2 linked regions of the Rubrivirga marina genome follow. The protein of the gene in region 1 binds, or shares a complex with, the protein of each later gene. Links are inferred from orthologs where the notes say so. Each region holds a gene or a part of one and is shown on either strand. Other genes may lie near its edges.

What was found.
Region 2: the proteins of BSZ37_RS13260 (region 1) and smc are in contact, whole or in part, in a crystal structure (PDB 3ZGX), measured with the Bacillus subtilis proteins. The link is inferred for Rubrivirga marina from one-to-one orthologs.

Annotation. Positions count from the first base shown.
Region 1 is NZ_MQWD01000001.1:3,146,706-3,155,063, reverse strand. Bases 5,546-8,358 are described here. They hold BSZ37_RS13260 (segregation and condensation protein A), read left to right. Parts: upstream 5,546-6,473; coding sequence 6,474-7,244; downstream 7,245-8,358. Other genes in these bases: BSZ37_RS13250 (pseudouridine synthase), read left to right, coding at 7,884-8,358; scpB (SMC-Scp complex subunit ScpB), read left to right, coding at 7,244-7,906; BSZ37_RS13265 (NAD-dependent epimerase/dehydratase family protein), read left to right, coding at 5,546-6,397. Also shown: pyrF (orotidine-5'-phosphate decarboxylase), read right to left, coding at 1-229; BSZ37_RS13280 (acyl-CoA dehydrogenase family protein), read left to right, coding at 332-2,371; BSZ37_RS13275 (hypothetical protein), read left to right, coding at 2,543-4,000; BSZ37_RS13270 (M16 family metallopeptidase), read left to right, coding at 4,086-5,324; more of BSZ37_RS13265, read left to right, coding at 5,432-5,545. UniProt on the Bacillus subtilis protein: Participates in chromosomal partition during cell division. May act via the formation of a condensin-like complex containing Smc and ScpB that pull DNA away from mid-cell into both cell halves.
Region 2 is NZ_MQWD01000001.1:4,485,698-4,495,393, forward strand. Bases 2,572-6,722 are described here. They hold smc (chromosome segregation protein SMC), read left to right. Parts: upstream 2,572-2,967; coding sequence 2,968-6,522; downstream 6,523-6,722. Other genes in these bases: BSZ37_RS19185 (hypothetical protein), read left to right, coding at 6,607-6,722. Also shown: BSZ37_RS19165 (ABC transporter permease), read left to right, coding at 1-261; BSZ37_RS19170 (hypothetical protein), read left to right, coding at 356-598; asnB (asparagine synthase B), read right to left, coding at 645-2,309; more of BSZ37_RS19185, read left to right, coding at 6,723-7,086; BSZ37_RS19190 (hypothetical protein), read left to right, coding at 7,145-8,968; BSZ37_RS19195 (HAD family hydrolase), read right to left, coding at 8,973-9,696. UniProt on the Bacillus subtilis protein: Required for chromosome condensation and partitioning.

The sequences.
Region 1 (8,358 bases):
CGTACGCCTCGAAGAAGGCGAGGTTGGGCTTGTAGGCCGCGGTGACGGCTTGGGTCGAATCCGTTATTGCAAGGCAAAACGCAACAGCGCCAGCCGCTCCACCTCGGGCGAACCGGGGGGGGAGACGGTCCGGGTCCGGGTCGAGGCCGACGCACAGGGGCGCGCCGGCCTCGGCGACCGCGTCGCGGAGGCGAACGGAAAACGGGGCGGGCGCGTTCAGGTCGGGCATGGCGGGAATCTCGCCCCGCCTTCGCACGCACGCCAACCGAGACCGACGGCCCGGGACCTACCTTGAGCTGTCAGAAAAGCGCTTCCAACCCACCCTTCCCCCATGTCCCTCCTTTCTTCGATGAAGGGCGTTTCCGCCCGAGACCAGCAGATGATCCGCGAGACCGAAACGATGTTCGGTCCGGAGCCCGACGAGATGGGGTTCATCAAGAACCTCTTCTGGGGGCGCATCCGTGAGGAGCTCGTCTTCCCGTACCCAGAGGCCTCGCCCGACGAGAAGGCCAAGGCCGACGCGCTCCTCGAGGAGCTCGAGACGTACCTCGACACCGAGCACCCCTCGATCCAGATCGATCAGGAGCAGGTGATCCCGGACTGGGTCATCCAGCGCCTGTTCGACATGGGCGTGATGGGGATGACGGTCCCCGAGGAGTACGGCGGCCTCGGCCTCGGCGTGGCGTCCTACAACCGCGTGCTGGAGGCGATCGGCCGGCGGTGCGGGTCGACCGCCGTGATGGTCTCGGCCCACCAGTCGATCGGGTGCAAGGCGCTCATGCTGTTCGGCACGGACGACCAGAAGGCCCGCTTCCTCCACATGGTGGCCCGGGAGAAGCTCTCCGGCTTCTGCCTGAGCGAGCCCCAGGTCGGGTCCGACGCCGCCGGCCAGGAGACCACCTGCGAGTGGAATGAGGACGAGGGCGTCTACATCCTCAACGGGGAGAAAAAGTGGATCACCTCGGGCGCGCTCTCCGGCCTCCTCACGGTGATGGCCAACCAGGAGGTGACGGACCCGAAGACGGGGAAGGTCAAGAAGGGCGTCTCCGCACTCATCGTGACGCCGGACATGGAGGGCGTCTCGTTCTTCCAGAAGAACCGCTCGAAGGCCGGCATCCGCGGGACGTGGCAGGCCCGCATTCGGTTCGAGAACGTGAAGGTGCCGAAGGAGAACTTGCTCCACCGCGAGGGCCAGGGACTCAAGGTGGCCCTTACGTGCCTGAACTACGGGCGGTGCACGCTCTCGGCCGGCGTCACCGGCGCGGCCAAGCAGGCCGCCGAGCAGGCCACGAAGTGGGTCCAGACGCGGTACCAGTTCCAGCGCCCTCTGGCCGACTTCGAACTCGTCCAGAAGCGGGTCGCGGAGATGCACGCGTTCTGCTTCGCCATGGACTCGATGCTCTACGCCGTCTGCGGCATGCTCGACCGGCACGACCCGGACATCATGGTCGAGACGGCGGCCTGCAAGTACTTCTGCTCGGAGGAGGGCTGGAACGTCATCGACTCGGCCATGCAGATCTATGGGGGCGAGGGCTACGTGACCGAGAACGAGTTCGAGCGGCTCTGGCGCGACAACCGGATCCACCGGATCGTCGAGGGCTCGAACGAGGTGATGCAGTCGTTCATCTTCGCCTACGGCGGCAAGCAACTCGCGGAGTACATGCTCGGCGTGCTCAATACGGTCGAGTGGAGCGACGACGAGACGGTCGGGGAGAACGTCTCCCGCATCCTCAAGGGCGCCTTCACGCCGTCGACGATCCGCCAGGGCACGCCCCTCGCGACGGAGATTTTCCTCGGCGTCAAGAAGGCGAAGCCGGACGTCACGCGGGTCCACCCGTCGCTCCGGTCGTTCGCCGAGCGGCTCGCGTCGCACGTCCAGACGCACACGCGCGAATTCAAGCTGGCCTCGAAGGAACTGGAGGAGGCCATCGTGTCGCGGCAGGCCGTCCAGGCCCGCCTCGCCGACAACGCGGTGCTGATGTTCGCTTGGAGCTGCGTCCTCTCGAAGCTCGACCAGCAGCTGGCGCGCGGCGCCCACGACGCCGAGTGGGAGCGCGACAAGCTCGCCGGGCTCCACTTCATGCACCTCGCCCACGAGCGGATCGAGGCCAACGTCCGCGGGCTCCACAAGAACTCGGACGACTCGATGCTCCGGGCCGCCGAGGCCGCGCTCAACTGGGTCGAGACGCTCCCGAACGAGGACTACTACATCCACGAGTCGTCGCCGATCGCGAAGGGGACGGGCCACCCGATCCAAGAGGCCTACATCAAGCAGTTCCCAGAGGACGGCGCGCCGTACACCCCGCGCCCCGACGGCGCCGCACCGACGGGCGACGGCGCCGTGAAGGCGGCCAAGCCGGTGAAGGCCTAGGCTCCGAGGGACCCCCGAGCGCCCCCGCCCGCCTCGACGCCGAGGCGGGCGGGGGCGCGGCACGTTCGGGCCGGGCGGGCGTGGGAGGCGGTATTCCGCGCGGATCCATGTCATCGGCTGGCGTCGGCGGCACGGCCGTAGCACCTTCCGAGACCGCCAGCCCCCGCCGCCATGCGCACGCTCGTCCTGCTCCTCCTCGTCGCCGTCGTGCCGGTCGCGGCGCAGGACCTCGGCGAGACCGAGTTCGCCAATACCGGAGCCGAAGAGGCCCAGGAGCCGTTTCTCCGCGGGCTCCTCCTGCTCCACTCGTTCGAGTACGACGACGCCCGCGAGGCCTTCCAGGAAGCCCGCCGGATCGACCCCGACTTCGCGATGGCGGCCTGGGGCGAGGCGATGACCCACAACCACCCGGTGTGGATGCAGCAGGACCGCGACGCCGCGCTCGAAGCGCTCGACGGTGTCGACGCCATGCCGGCCTCGGCACGCGAGCGGGCCTACCTGGCGACGCTCGACGCCCTCTACCGGGGCGACGCGTCGAAGGAGGACCGCGACGACGCATACGCCGAGGCCATGCGCCAGCTGGCCGCGGCCTATCCCGACGACCTCGACGCCCGCGCCTTCCACGCGCTCTCGGTCTTGGGGACGGCCCACGAGGGGCGCGACTTCACGACCTACATGACGGCGGCGGCCGTCGCCGAGGAGGTGTTCGACGAGAACCCCCAGCACCCGGGCGCGGCCCACTACCTCATCCACGCCTATGACGACCCGGTCCACGCCCCGCTCGGGCTCCGCCCGGCCCGCGTGTACGCCGAGGTGGCCCCGGCCGCCAGCCACGCGCTCCACATGCCGTCGCACATCTACCTCGCGCTCGGGATGTGGGAGGACGTGGAGCGGATGAACCGGCGGAGCTACGCCGCCGCCAAGGCCGGCACCGACCGCCGCGGCGAGCCGCTCAACGGCCACGGATGGCACGCCCTCTGGTGGTGGCACTACGCCGCGGACCAGCTTCAGGACCAGCCGCTCGCCGACAGCCTCTACGCCCTCGCCGAGGCGCACTACGCCGAGGACTCGGCTTCCTACACCCCGCTCGCGCACGTCGTCCGCATCCGGGCCCAGCAGCAGCCGTCAAACGAGGCCGACCCCATCCTCAGCCACGAGCCGCCGGACACCCAGAGCTTGAGCACGCTCGCCATCGACGCGCTCGCCCGCGGGGAGCGGCTGGCGGACACGGAGGGGAGCGCTGCCGCCCGGCCCGTCCTCGCCGCGCTCCAGGCGGCCATCGCAGCCGACGACGACCCCGGCTGGCAGGCCCGCGCGTCCGCGCTCCAACTCGAGGCCTACCTCGACCTCCTCGACGGCGACCCCGACCGCGCGCTCGACCTCGTCCGCGAGGCCGCCGCGCTCGAGGCGGCGGCACCGCTCACCTTCGGCCCGCCGACGCCGACGACGCCCGCGCACGAGTTCCTCGGCCTGCTCCTCCTCGAGTACGGCGACGACCCCGCCGAGGCGGCCGAGGCCTATCGCACGTCGCTGTCGCGCGCGCCCAATCGGCGCCAGTCGGCGTACGGTCTGGAGCGGGCGCAGCGTGCGGTGGAGCGCGCGGCGCAGGAGGCCGGGGACAGCCGGTAGCGGAGACGTGGCGAATCGCACGACCAGGCGGAACCGTCTCCGCGGCTCGGGATACGGGCCGCCGGTTATCAACGATCAGATCTCTTTGACTCCTTCCATCGATCGCACCGACCTCGACTCGGGCGTCCGCGTTCTGTCCGAGACCATCCCGTCCGTCGGCTCCGTCGCCGTCGGGGCGTGGGTGGACGCCGGGAGCCGCGACGAGACGCCCGCCGAGGGCGGCATCACGCACTTCATCGAGCACATGGTGTTCAAGGGGACCCGCCGCCGCCGCGGGTACCTCATCAACCAGCGGATGGAATCCGTCGGCGGCTACCTCAACGCGTTCACCTCGAAGGAGCACACGTGCTTCTACGCGCGTGGACTGAGCGAGCACCTCGGCCGCGGCCTCGAGTCGGTTCTCGACCTCGTCACCCAACCGACGCTGCCGCCGCGGGAGATCGAGAAGGAGAAGGACGTCGTGGTCGAGGAGATCAAGATGTACGAGGACGCCCCCGAGGACCACGTCTTCGACCACTACGAGGCCGCGCTCTACCCCGACCACCCGCTCGGGCGGCCGGTGATCGGGACGCCCGAGTCGGTCCGCTCGTTCACGCGCGACGACCTGGAACGGTACATCGGCCGGCACTACGTGCCGAACCGGCTCGTCATCTCCGTGGCCGGCAACGTGCAGCACGCCGACGTGGTCCGCCACGTCGACCGGCTGCTGGCCGGGTTCGAGCGCGCGCCGCAGCCGGCTGAGCGGGTCCCCTCGGAGGCCTACTCACCGGTCGACTTCACGGTCGAGCGCCCGATCCAGCAGGCCCACCTCGTCCTCGGCACGCGGGCCTTCGGGGCGAACGACCCGAGGCGGACGACCCTGTCGGTCCTCAACACGATCCTCGGTGGGGGGATGTCGAGCCGGCTCAACCAGAACATCCGCGAGAAGTACGGGTGGTGCTACTCGGTCTACTCGTTCGTCAACGTCCAGACCGACTCTGGCGACCTCGGCGTGTACATCGGCACGGACGCCTCGCGGGTGGACCGCTCCCGCACGCTCATCGAGCGCGAGCTCGGCAAGCTGGCGGAGAGCTCGGTGAGCGACCGGATGTTGTCGCGGGCCAAGCATCAGCTGAAGGGCTCCATCGTCCTCGGTCTGGAGAGCACGACGAACCGGATGCAGCGCCTCGGTCGCGTCGAGCTGACGACGGGGCGGATCGTGCCGGTCGACGAGGTGGTGGCCGAGATCGACGCCGTCACGGCCGACGGCGTCCGAGACCTGGCCGCCGAGCTCTTCGCGCCCGGCCGCTTCTCGTCCGCGCTGATTCTCCCGTCCGACGCGTAGCTGATTCAGCGTCGGATCTCACCGTCTGTTCGCAGCGTCGGCCCGATCTTCCGATCCCACTGGCCATCGCTGGCCTCCTTCCGACCGTCCTCTCGACTCCCGCCTTCATGGCTTTCCCGTTCGCTGGCCGTCCCGTCCTCGTCACCGGCGGCGCCGGGTTCATCGGCTCCCACGTCGCGGATCGGCTGCTCGCGGAGGGCTGCGAGGTCCACGTCATGGACGACCTCACCGGCGGGGTGCGGGAGAACGTGCCGGACGGCGCCGTCTTCCACGAAGTCGACATCCGGTCGCCGGAGGCCGCCGCGCTGTTCGCCGAGCACGAGTTCGCCGCCCTGTGCCACCTCGCGGCCCAGATGGACGTTCGTAGGTCCGTGGCCGACCCGCGGTTCGACGCCGACGTCAATGTCCTCGGGTTCCTGAACCTCCTCGAGGCCGGGCGCCAGACGGGCCTTGAGAAGGTTGCGTTCGCCTCCACGGGCGGCGCGATCTACGGCGAGCCGGACCCGACCGTCAACGACGGCGGCCCCCAGCCGGAGAGCCACCCCACGCGGCCGATGTCGCCCTACGGGATCACGAAGCTCGTCAGCGAGCACTACCTCCGGTTCTACAGCCAGACCTACGGGCTCGACTACGCCGCGCTCCGGTTCGGCAACGTGTACGGCCCGCGGCAGAACCCGCACGGCGAGGCCGGCGTGGTCGCCATCTTCGCGCAGCGGCTCCTCCGCGGCGAGCCGGTCACGATCAACGGCGAGGGCACGCAGACCCGAGACTACGTCTTCGTAGGCGACGTCGTCCGCGCGTTCGTGGCCGCGCTCGCCCGCGAGGGCTCGGGCGTCTACAACGTGGGCACGGGTGTCGAGACCGACGTGAACGCGCTGTTCCGTCACATCAACCGCTTCACCGGCGCCGACGCCGAGGAGGTCCACGGGCCGGCCAAGCCGGGCGAGCAGCAGCGGAGCGTCCTCGACATCTCCCACACATCCGAGTCGCTCGACTGGCGGCCCGAGGTGGACGTGGAGGCCGGCCTCGGGCGGACCGTCGAGTGGTTCAAGGAGCGCGAGGCCGCGGCGTAGGGACACGGGAAAAACCCGCGGCCAGCGCGCGAGGCGGGGCGGGACGGCCGTAGCTTTGGCAAAGCCGTCCCCCCGCATGCACCGCGTCCAGCTCGACCAGTTCGAAGGGCCGCTCGACCTCCTGCTCTTCTTTATCCGGCGGGACGAGATCGACGTCCACGACATCCCGATCGCGCGGATCGCGGACGAGTACCTCGAGGCGGTCCGTGTGCTGGAGCACGTCGACCTCGACGCCGCGGCCGACTTCATCTACACGGCCGCGCTGCTGATCCAGATCAAGGCCCGGATGCTGATGCCGCGGCCCGAGCTGGACGACGAGGGCGAGCCCATCGACCCACGGAAGGAGCTCGTCGAGCGGCTGATCGAGTACGTCCGTTACAAGGAGGCCGCCGGGAACCTGGAGGGGAGATTCGAGGCGCGTCAGCGTCTCCGCACCCGGGGCCAGGCGGCGGATCAACGCGACGAGCTGGCACCACCGGTCGAACAGACGTACCGCGCGACCATCTTCGACCTCGTCGCGGCTCTGGGAGCGGCTGTGGAGCGGGCCGCGGCCGAGTCCGAGATCATCCGGCACGAGGTGGCCCGCGAGTCGTTCGCCATCGACGTGCAGAGGTCCTGGGTGCTGAGTCGGGTGGAGGGGGGAGGCGCCTCGTTTCAGGCGCTGGTCGCCCGCCGTAGCAAGTCATTTGTGATCGTCACGTTCCTTGCTGTGCTCGACCTCGCGCAGCGTCAGGCGATCCGCCTCGTCTTCGGGCTCGACCCGCAGGACTTCGCCGTCGAGCCCGTCGAGGCCGTTACGTCCGTCGACGACACGCGGTCCGACGAATCGCTTTCTGCCGCCGCGTGATGGAGCCCGTCCTCACCGCCGACCCGTTCGATCAGGCCGTGGAGGCGCTGATCTTCGCGAGCGACGTGCCGCTCCGGCCCGAGGACGTGGCGCGCGCCTACGGCGAGGTGACCGGCACGGAGCACACGGTTGCTGAGGTGGAGGAGGCCGTCGGCCGGCTGAACGCGGCCTACCGGACGGGGGGGCGGGCCTTCCGGATCCAGCGCTGGGCGGGCGGGCTGCGGATGGCGACCGTCGAGGAGGTCCACCCGTTCGTGAGCGCCCTGTATGAAGACGACGAGGCCAAGCGGCTGTCGCGCTCGCTCCTGGAAACGTTGGCCGTTATTGCATACAAGCAACCCGTCACCCGGCCCGAAGTCGACCACGTCCGCGGCGTCAGCTCGGACTACGCGCTCCGCCAGTTGTTGGAGCGCGACTTCGTGACGATCGCGGGCAGGGGAGAGGGGATCGGCCGGCCGCTGCTCTACGCCACGACCGACCGTTTCTTGGAGCAGTTCGGCCTCGACGCGCTCGACGCGCTGCCCACTCCGCGCGAGATCGAGGACCTCCTCGCCGATCCCGCGTTCAATCGGGAGCGGGCGAAGCTCCTCGCCGAGATGACCGCCCCTTCCCTCGTCACGCCCGCAACCGATCCCGACGATGTCGAAACGGACCAAGAATGACTCGGTCCGCCGGCGCCACCAGGCCGAGCGGAAGCAGCGCCAGTCGGACTCGCTGGAGACGGCGTCCCGGCCGGACGACGCGGGGCCGATGCGGCTCAACCGCTACCTGGCGCGGGCCGGCGTCGCCTCGCGTCGCGACGCCGACGAGATCATCGCCGCGGGCCGCGTCAAGGTCAACGGCGCGGTCACAACCGAGATGGGCGTCAAGGTGTCCGACCACGACGCGGTCGAGGTCGACGGCCAGCCGATCCAGCCGACCGACCTCGCCTACGTCCTCCTCAACAAGCCGGTCGACACGCTCACGACCGTCTCCGACGACCGCGGGCGGAAGACCGTCCTCGACCTCGTCACGATTCCGAAGCGCCTCAAGGACGCCCTCTTCCCGGTCGGCCGCCTGGACAAAGACACCACAGGCGCGCTCCTCCTGACGACCGACGGGGAGTTGGCCCATC
Region 2 (9,696 bases), 1.3 Mb from region 1 along the record:
AGCCGCGCGCAGGTCCGGCGGATCCTGGTGGCCGAGTACGCCCTCCTCGGCGTCCTCGCCGCGCTGACGGGCGGCCTGCTCGCCGTCGCCGGGGCGTGGGGGCTGGCCCGCTTCGCGTTCCAGATCCCGTTCGCGCCCGACGTAACGTGGCTCTTGTGGGCGTTGCTGGTAGTCCCGCTCCAGACGGTCGCCGTCGGTCTCGCGGGCAGCCGCGGTGCGCTCCGCCAGCCGCCGCTGGCGGTGCTGAGAGCGGAGGGCTAAGCACGGGAGGCTTTCGTGCCCCTACCCGGTGGCGACGTTTCAGGGCTCGGGGACATGTTGGGGGCCGCCTTCCCCCTCGCGCCCGATGCCGCGAGTGTACCAAGACGACGTCGCCCGCCTCCTCCGCCGACGCGGATGGGCCAAAGGAGCGGCGGGCAACGACGGTCGGTTCATCGAGTGTCTCAAGTACCTCGGCGTGACGCGGCGCGACGGGACGACGAATACGGACCTCGTCCGCAACGGCCAGGAGGTCGGCGGCGCGCTCGCCAGCCTGGGGCGCGGGGAGATCAAGGCCGAGGCGACCGACCTGATCCGCACCTTGCGGCTCCCGGACTGACCCGCCTCGGTCCCTCCGTCGAGACACCGAGGCGGGCGGGGTCGGCTCAATAGGCCTCGACGTGGACGCCCGCGACGGCCCGACCGCTCGGGTCGGCGGACGACTCGAAGGACGCGTCCCAGGCGAGGGCCTCCGGCGTCGAGCACGCGACGGACTTGCCGCTGGGGACGGTCCGCGCGCAGGCGTCGTGGGGGTAGTGCTCCTCGAAGATCGTCCGGTAGAGGTAGCCCTCCTTCGTGTCCGGCGTGTGGATCGGGAAGCGGAACGCGGCGCTCGCCATCTGCTCGTCGCTCACCTCGCGCTCGGCCCAGTCCTTCAGCGAGTCGATCCACGAGTAGCCGACGCCGTCGGAGAACTGCTCCTTCTGGCGCCACGCGACGGACGCCGGGAGCATGTCCTCGAACGCCTCGCGGAGGATGTGTTTTTCCATTTTGCCCTCGCTCGGGCGCTTCGCCTCGGGGTTCAGGCGCATGGCGACGTCCATGAACCGCTGGTCCAAAAACGGGACGCGCGCCTCGACGCCCCACGCGGCCATCGCCTTGTTCGCGCGGAGGCAATCGAACAGGTGGAGCCGGTCGAGCTTGCGGACGGTCTCCTCGTGGAACTGCTGGGCGTCGGGCGCCTTGTGGAAGTAGAGGTAGCCGCCGAAGATCTCGTCGGCCCCCTCGCCCGAGAGCACCATCTTGATGCCCATGGCCTTGATCCGCCGCGCCATGAGGTACATCGGCGTCGCCGCGCGGATCGTCGTGACGTCGTAGGTCTCGAGGTGACGGATCACGGAGGGCACGGCGTCGATCCCCTCCTCGACCGTGAAGTGGAGCGTGTGGTGCTCCGTCCCGATGTACGCGGCGACCTCCTGGGCGGCCTTGAGGTCCGGGCTGCCTTCGAGGCCGATGGCGAACGAGTGGAGGTGGGGCCACCACGCCTCCTGCTGGTCGTCGGCCTCGACGCGCTTGTGGGAGTACTTCTGCGCGAGCGCCGCCGTGATCGAGGAGTCCAGCCCGCCGGACAGGAGCACGCCGTACGGCACGTCGGTCATGAGCTGGCGCTTGACGGCCGCGTCGAGCGCCTCGCGGACGGCCTCGGGCGCGGCGCCGTTGTCCTTGACGGGCTCGTACTCCATCCAGTCCCGCGTGTAGTAGCGGACGGGCTCGCCGACTCTGCTGTCGAGGACGTGGCCCGGAGGGAACGTCTCGATCTGCTTGCAGACCGGCACGAGCGCCTTCATCTCGGACGCCACGTACAGCGTCCCGTGCTCGTCGCGACCGGTGTAGAGCGGCATCACGCCCATCGGGTCGCGCGCGATGAGGTACCGGTCCTGCTCCGCGTCGTAGAGGACGAAGGCGAAGATGCCGACGAGCGTGTCGAGGAAATCGGCCCCGTGCTCCTGGTACAGGGCGAGGATGACCTCGCAGTCGGAGTCGGTCTGGAACTCGAAGGGCTCCGACAGCCCGGCCCGCAACTCGCGGTGGTTGTAGATCTCGCCGTTGACCGCGAGGGCGTGCGTGCCCGCCGGGTTGAGGAGCGGCTGCGCCCCGTGGATCACGTCGACGATGGCGAGCCGCTCATGCGCGAGCACGGCCTTGTCGGTGGCGTAGACGCCGGACCAGTCGGGGCCGCGGTGGCGCTGGAGGCCGCTCAGGCGGACGGCCGTCTGGCGCGCGGCGGCGGGGTCAGTGGCGAGGTCGAGGAGTCCGAGGATGGAGCACATGGGTCCGGGGGTGGAGATCGGGCGGGGCGGGCAAAAAAAAGCGGCCCCTCCTGAAGTGGAGGGGCCGCTCGGGTCGGTGTGTGGGGTCTGCCTTAGACCAACGCACGCCGGCACTCGCGCCTCCTCCAGGAGACGGGATTGCGATTGGCGTTGTTGAGAATCCGGGTCAAGGCAGGGCGCCGGTCGGTTGCCTTCACGATATCGCCAGAATCGGCGACGGGTCAAGGGGCGACGGGCTTTTCCCCTGGAGCCGTTGTCCCCCACCAGTTGGCCGGGGCGGCCACTCGGCCCATGTGCCCAGTCCGAGACGGGGAAGCGACGTTTCGAACGTCCGATTGTGAATCCGACGGCTTCGTGACACGAATCCCACATCTTCCCGTAGGATAGGGCAAGGGAAGCCGCCGCACGACGTCCATCTGCGCAGCGGCACCTGGGGCGCGGGGGCCGTGGTGGGACCCCGCGCCCCGCCCTTTGGGGCGGCCCCGGCGGTCGGCAGACGCCGCGCCGGGGCCCGCCACAAAGGGATTGGGGCCCGAGCCAACGGCCGCGAGTCGCCCCGCCTCGGCACCGAGGCAGAGGGAGTCGGCCACGGCTCGCTCCACGTCGAAGGGCACGCCGGGCTGTCGATATCTTCCGGGCCTCCCCCGGACCCCGCCCCGTGTACCTCAGCCGGCTCGACCTCCACGGCTTCAAGAGCTTCGCCCAGAAGACGTCCGTGGACTTCTCCCCCGGCGTCACGGCCATCGTGGGGCCCAACGGGTGCGGCAAGTCGAACGTGATCGACGCCGTGCGGTGGGTCCTCGGCGAGCAGCGGTCGCGGCTTCTGCGGAGCGAGTCGATGGCCGGCGTCATCTTCAACGGGTCGTCGGGGAAGAAGCCGCTCGGGATGGCTGAGGTCTCGCTGACGGTCGAGAACACGCGCGGCGTCCTCCCCACGGAGTATTCGGAGGTCACAGTCACGCGCCGGCTCTACCGCAACGGCGACTCGGAGTACCTCCTCAACGGGACGGTCTGCCGGCTCCGGGACATCCTCGACCTGTTCATGGACACCGGGATGGGCGCCGGGGCCTACTCCGTCATCGAGCTGTCGATGGTCGAGGACATCCTCTCGGAGCAGGCCGACGACCGCCGCCGGCTGTTCGAGGAGGCCGCGGGCGTGACGAAGTACAAGCGCCGCCGCGCGCAGGCCCTCCGCAAGCTCGACTCGACGCAGGCCGACCTGACCCGCCTCGACGACATCATCGAGGAGGTCGACAAGCAGGTCCGGTCGCTGTCGCGCCAGGCCCAGAAGGCCGCGCGGCACGAACGACTGGCGACGCGCCTCCGCCGGCTCGAACTGGCCCTCGCGGCGCACGACGTGACGCGGCTCCAGGACGAGCGCGACCGGCTTGAGGCCGCGGTCCAGGAAAAGGGCACCGAGGCGGAGGGACTCGGGGCGAAGGTGGCCGCGGGCGAGGCCCAGATCGAGGGCGCGCGGACGGCGCTCGTGGGGCTCGAACAAGACATGGCGAAGGCCGCCCGCGCGCTCCAGACGCACGCCGAGACGGTCCAGAAGCTGGAGGCCGAGATCCGCCTCGGCGACGAGCGCCAGTCGGCCGGGCGGCGGGCCCTCGAGCGGATCGCGCGCGAGCGCGACGCCGACGCGGTCCGCGCGGCCGACGCGGAGCGGGACGAGGCCGAGGCCGCCCAGCGGATCGAGACGGCCGAGGCCGCGCTCGCCGAGCGCGACGCGGCGCTCCTCGTGGCGGAGGGGGAGCGGACGGAGGCGCGCGACGCGGCGGAAACGGCCCGACAGAACGCGCAGTCGGCGCGGGCGACGGCGGCAGAGGCGACCGGGGCGCTCCGCGACGCCGAGCGGGCCGTGGAGCGTGCCCGCGACCGCCGCGCGTTTCTGGAGCAGGACGCCGAGCGTGTCGCCGCCGAGCGCCAGCAGCTCGCCGACGCGCCGGAAGCCAAGACCGATCGTGCGCCGCTCAACGATGCCGAGTCTGCCCTCGACGCGGCCAACACAACGCTGACGCGAGCCGTCGAGGCCCGAGACGCCGCGCGCGCCGCGTTCGAGGCCGCCGACGCCGACCGGCAGCACGCCCGCGCCGCCGCCCAGGCCGCGAAGGCGGAGGCCGACCTCCTCCAGGCGCTCGTCGAGGCCGGCCCGGGGGGCGACGGCGCCGTCGCGTTCCTCGTCGCGCATCCCGATGTCGAAGCGCCTCTCCTGGCCGAGGTTGTCGGGGCGAAGGAAGCGGACCGGCTCGCACTCGACGCGGCGCTCGGCGCGTGGTCGCAGGCCCTCGTCGTCCCGGACGAGGACGCCGCCGACGCCGCCATCGGCCGGCTGCGGGCGGCGGATCAAGGACGGGCGACGTTTCTCGTCCTCTCGCGCGTCGGCAAATCGCAGACGGAGCGATCGCCGGTGCCGCCGGGCGCGACGCCCGCACTTGACCTCGCCCGCGCCGACGAACGGTACACGCCGCTGCTCCAGGCGCTCCTCGGCAACACGTTTGTGGTCGAGTCCATGGTCAAGGCTAGGTCGCTGCGCGACGCCTACCCCGTCGCCCGGTTCGTGACGCGCGAGGGCGCGTGGACCGACGCGAGCGGCGCCGTCCACGGCGGGAGCCCGACCCCCTCGGACGCCGCCGGGCGGATGGGCGTCCGCGAACGGCAGGCCGAGGCGGCCGACGTGCTCGACGCCGCCGAGCGCGCCCGGGAGGCCGCCGAGCAAACCGCCGAGGCGGCCCGAGCCGACCGCGACGAGGCCGAGACGGCCCGCCGTCAGGCGGAGTCAGACCGCGATCGGGCGCGCGACGCGCGGGACAAGGCCCGCGACGCCGTCACCCGTGCCGAGGCCGCCGCGCAGGCCCAGGAGGCCCAGTCCGCCCGCCTCGGCGCCCGTGCGGAGGAGATCCGTCAACAGATCGCCGCCCTCCCCGAGACGGAGGCCTTGGAGGACGCTGTCGCCGCGCGCCAACTCGAAGCGTCCGACGCCCACGCGCGACAGGCCATGGCCGACGCCGCGCTCGACGACGCGCAGAAAGCCCGCCAGTCCGCCGAGGCCGCGTGGAGCGACGCCCGACTCGCACACGCCCGGTCGCAGTCGGCGGCCCAGGCCGCCCGTGAGGCCCGCGACCGCGCCGCGCAGACGCGCGCCGACATCGCCCGCCGCCAGGCCGACCGCGACGCCGAGGCGGGGCGGGTCCGCGCCGAGATCGCTGAGGCGGCCGGCTCTGCCGAGGCGGTCACGCAACAGCTCGACGCCGAGCGCCGCAAGACGGACGACCTCCAGCAGCGCGCGTCCGACGCCGAGACGGCCGTCCTCGAAGGCCGGGCGCGCATCGCCGACGCCGAGCGCGCGCTCCGCGAGATCCGCCAGGCCCGGGAGGCCGCCGCGACGGCCCGCGCCGACGCCGAGCGCCGCCTCGCCGAGGTCTCGACCCGCCAGGAGACGACGCTCGAACGGCTCGACGAGGAGCACGGCGCCGACCTCGACGAGGCCAACGCCGAGCTCGACCGGCTCCAGGCCGAGGAGTCGTTCCGGCCCGAGACGGCCCGCGCCGAGATCCCCGACCTCCGCCAGAAGATCCGAGCGCTCGGCGCCGTCAACGCGCTCGCGCTCGAGAGCTACGAGACCGAGCAGGAGCGCCTGAGCTTCCTCCAGGAGCAGCGTGCCGACCTCGCCTCGGCGGAATCCTCGCTCCTCGAGACGATCCGCGAGATCAACGAGACGGCCCGCCAGCGCTTCGACGAGACGTTCACGCAGGTCCGCGCGGCGTTCCAGAAGATCTTCTCGGACCTCTTCGGCGGCGACGCCTCGGCCGACGTGGCCCTCGACGGCGACGACCCGCTGGAAGCGCCGGTCACCATCACGGCCCGGCCGAAGGGCAAGCGGCCCGTCTCGCTGACCCAGCTCTCGGGCGGCGAGAAGACGCTCACGGCCACGGCGCTCCTCTTCGCCATCTACCTCGTCAAGCCGAGCCCGTTCTGCATCCTCGACGAGGTCGACGCCCCGCTCGACGACGCGAACGTGGGCCGGTTCATGCGCCTCATCCGGTCGTTCGCCGACTCGACGCAGTTCATCCTCGTCACCCACAACAAGCTGACGATGGAGGCCGCCGACCGGATGTACGGCGTGACGATGCCGACGCCGGGCATCAGCCGGCTCGTCGGCGTCCGGTTCGACGAGGCGGAGGGCGCCGCCGTCGAGGCCGAGCCGGCGTAGCCCCTCCGCCTCGACGCCGAGGCGGAGGGAGCCGGCATGTCCCGGCGCGCGGGGGCGCATGCCGTTGTGCCCTTGAAGCGTCGTTTGCAGCGCGCCACCTTCGGCGCACTCGCGCTCCGCTCCGATATGCCGAACGTCGTGCTCCTCCTCGCCGCACTGGCATTCGCCGGGTGCGACGTCTTCGAGTCGAGCGAACCGGTCGCATTCACACGGATTGCCCTCCCCGCCCGCCCGGTGCTCGTCAACGGGACGACCGTGGTCCGAGGAGACTACCAGCTCAGCGCCTTCACGCGATCGGTGAACGACAGCCTGATCTCGGTCCCGACCATCGACTTCGACCGCCAGACGGTCCTGGGGGTGTTTTATGGGGGATCGTTCCACGCGGGCTGCCGCGGAAACGTGGAGACCATCGAGGGCATCCGGTTGGCGGGCGACGCGCTCATCGTCGAGGTCGGCCCGCTACCGGACCTGGGTCCGTGCCGGGCCATCGTGTATCCGTCCGACATGGTCGTGGTCAACGCGCGGGCCACGTCGGTGCGGTTCGTCGGGGCGGTCCCGCAGTAGAGCACGGGAACGGCCCGGTGGGGCTCCGGCGTAGCTTGGCCGTCTCCCCCCGACCGCTATGCCCGACGCGCTCGACTCGACCGCCGAGGCCCTCTCCCGACGGCTCCTCGCCACGGCCCCCGCCGACCGGCCCCGCACGGCGCTCGACGTGGACGGCCTGCCGGCGCCGGTCGCCCACCTGCTCCGCGCCCGGCTCGCCCTCGCCGTCGACGACGCGGCCCCGCGGGCGTCCGAGTGGATCGGTGGGAGCGACGTCGAGGCGGCGGCGGCCGACTGGCGCGAGGCGGCCACGCGGGCCGTCCGCTTCCCCGCCACCGTTTGGGCCGACGCCGTCCGCCAGGCCGTTCGCCTCGCCCTGGCCCACCTCGTCCGCCCCGCCGCGACGCTCGCCGACGCCGCGTTCGAGGGCGAGACCGGGCCGCTGCCGATCGGGGTCGCGCTCGACCGGGCCCGCGCGTTCGGCCCGTATCCGTACCTCCCGCAGATCGCCGCTCGTTACGCCGAGCGGAAGGGGGTCGAGGCGCTCGGGCGCGACGAGTTCGCCGGACTCCTCCAACGGATCGACCGCCGGATGGTCTCGACGTTCGGCCCGGCCGACTGGATGACGCTCCTCGGGCCGCTCGTCGCGCTCGTTGGCCCCGTCGGCTCGCCGCCGGGGACGATCCCGACGGGCCTGCTCCGTCCGCTCTTCGAGGCCCGCGGCGCCGACAGCCTCGCCGACGTGCTCGACGGGATCGACGCGGTCACGGCCGACGAGCTCCGCGCCCGCCTCGGCGCCACGCTCACGCCCGACGAGCCGGACCCCACGCCCGAAGCGCGGGTTGAGGACCCGACCGCCGGGACGCCCGAGCCGTCGGCCCCGCAGCCCTCGGCTCCCCCGTCTGCCCTCCCCGCCGACACGGCGGAGGCCGACGAGCCACCCGATCTCGAGTCCGAGTCGGCCCCCACCACGGAGGCCGCCGCGAGCGAGCCCCCCGACTCGCCTTCGGCGGCCGGGGAAACCGGCACTCTCGAATCGTCGAGCGAGTCGCAGCGCGCCATCGCCACGGCGCCACCGGACCTTCACGCCCCGCCCTTGCCGCCCGTCGCGGACGGCGTCCGCCCGCCTGCGATCGGCTCGAGGTATCAGTCACCGGAGTACGACGAGGCCCACGACTCCGAGGTGCTCGGCCCCGCCCGGCCCGCCGCACCACCGCCCGGACCGGAGCCCGATGAGCCGGAGGGCGAGGACGGGATGGACGAGGTCCGCGACGTCATCGCTGCGCCGAGGGAAGACCCGCGCGCGCCCGACGTCCCGGTGCTGGACCTCCCCGACGAGACCCACGAGGCGGACGCGGAAGTCTCGGATGACCTGCCACCCGTCCTCGCCGACGAGCCCCCCGCCCCGACGACGGCCGAGGCGCACGAGGGTGACGAGGAGCCGTTGTGGATGCGGATCGCCCGGCGCCAAGCCGAGCCGGCAGCCGGGGCCCGGGATGCCGAGGAGCCTCCTGCCGAAGACAGCGCGCCCGACGACGAGCCGCTCTGGAAACGGTTCGCCGCCTCAGAGCTCGCCCAGAAGCTCCCGACCCCACCCCGCGATCTGGCCTCGTCCGGAGACCTCGACGACGTGCCCAGCAGCCCCACGCTCGACGCCCTCGAAGCCCGCGTCCTCGGCCCCGGCGCCCGTGACCGCCGTGCCTGGTACGTCGAGGAGCTGTTCGAGGGATCGCCGGGCGCCTACCACCGGACGCTCGACCGGATCGACCGGGCCGCCAGCTACTCCGAGGCCACCCACATCGTCTCCGCCGACATCTTCCGCGCGCACCACGTCAACCCGTACACCGACAGCGCGGTGGCCTTCATCGACGCGCTGCAGGTCCAGTTCGACGTGCGCCGCTAGCGGGTCAGGCCGCCTCGGCACGCCGACGGACGGCCTCGGCGAGGTCCTCGGGCTCGACGAGCCCGTCCGCGGGGAGCACGCCGTCGCGGACGAGGTCGAGGAGGCCGGCGCGCGTGAACTCGGTCGGCACGGCGAGCACGGTGAGCCCGGCCGCGACGGCGGCCCGCGCGCCCGTCGGCGAATCCTCGATGGCGAGGGACCGGGCGGGGTCGGCGCCGACGTGTCCGAGCGCGAGCTCGTAGCCGCACGGGTCGGGCTTGTGCGCCTCCACGTCGTCGGACGTGACGACGGTGTCGAACGCGTCGCCGAGGCCGAGGGCGTCGAGGACGGGCCAGGCGTTGGCCCGGTCGGTCGTCGTCACGATCGCGGTGGCGTGAGCCATCCGGTGGGCCGTCTCGACGACCGCGAGCGCGGCGGGCAGCGCGTGGCGGCGCACGAGGTCGGGGTCGCGGAGCATCCCGCGATAGCGTCCCAGCCGGAGGGTCACGAACGACTTCCACGGCTCGACCGAGGGATCGTGCGCCCGGGCGGCCTCCGCCAGGTCGAAGTGGTCGAGGAGGCCGGCGGCGATCGTCTCCCGTCCGCCCCCGATGTAGGGGACGTAGGCCGCCTCGACGTCGGCCGGATCGATGTCCGGGCGGAGCTGGTGAGCGGCCCAACCGTAGGACTGGCCCTTCAGCGACTCGGTGTCGGCGAGCGTCCCGTCGAGGTCGAAGGCGAGGAGGTCG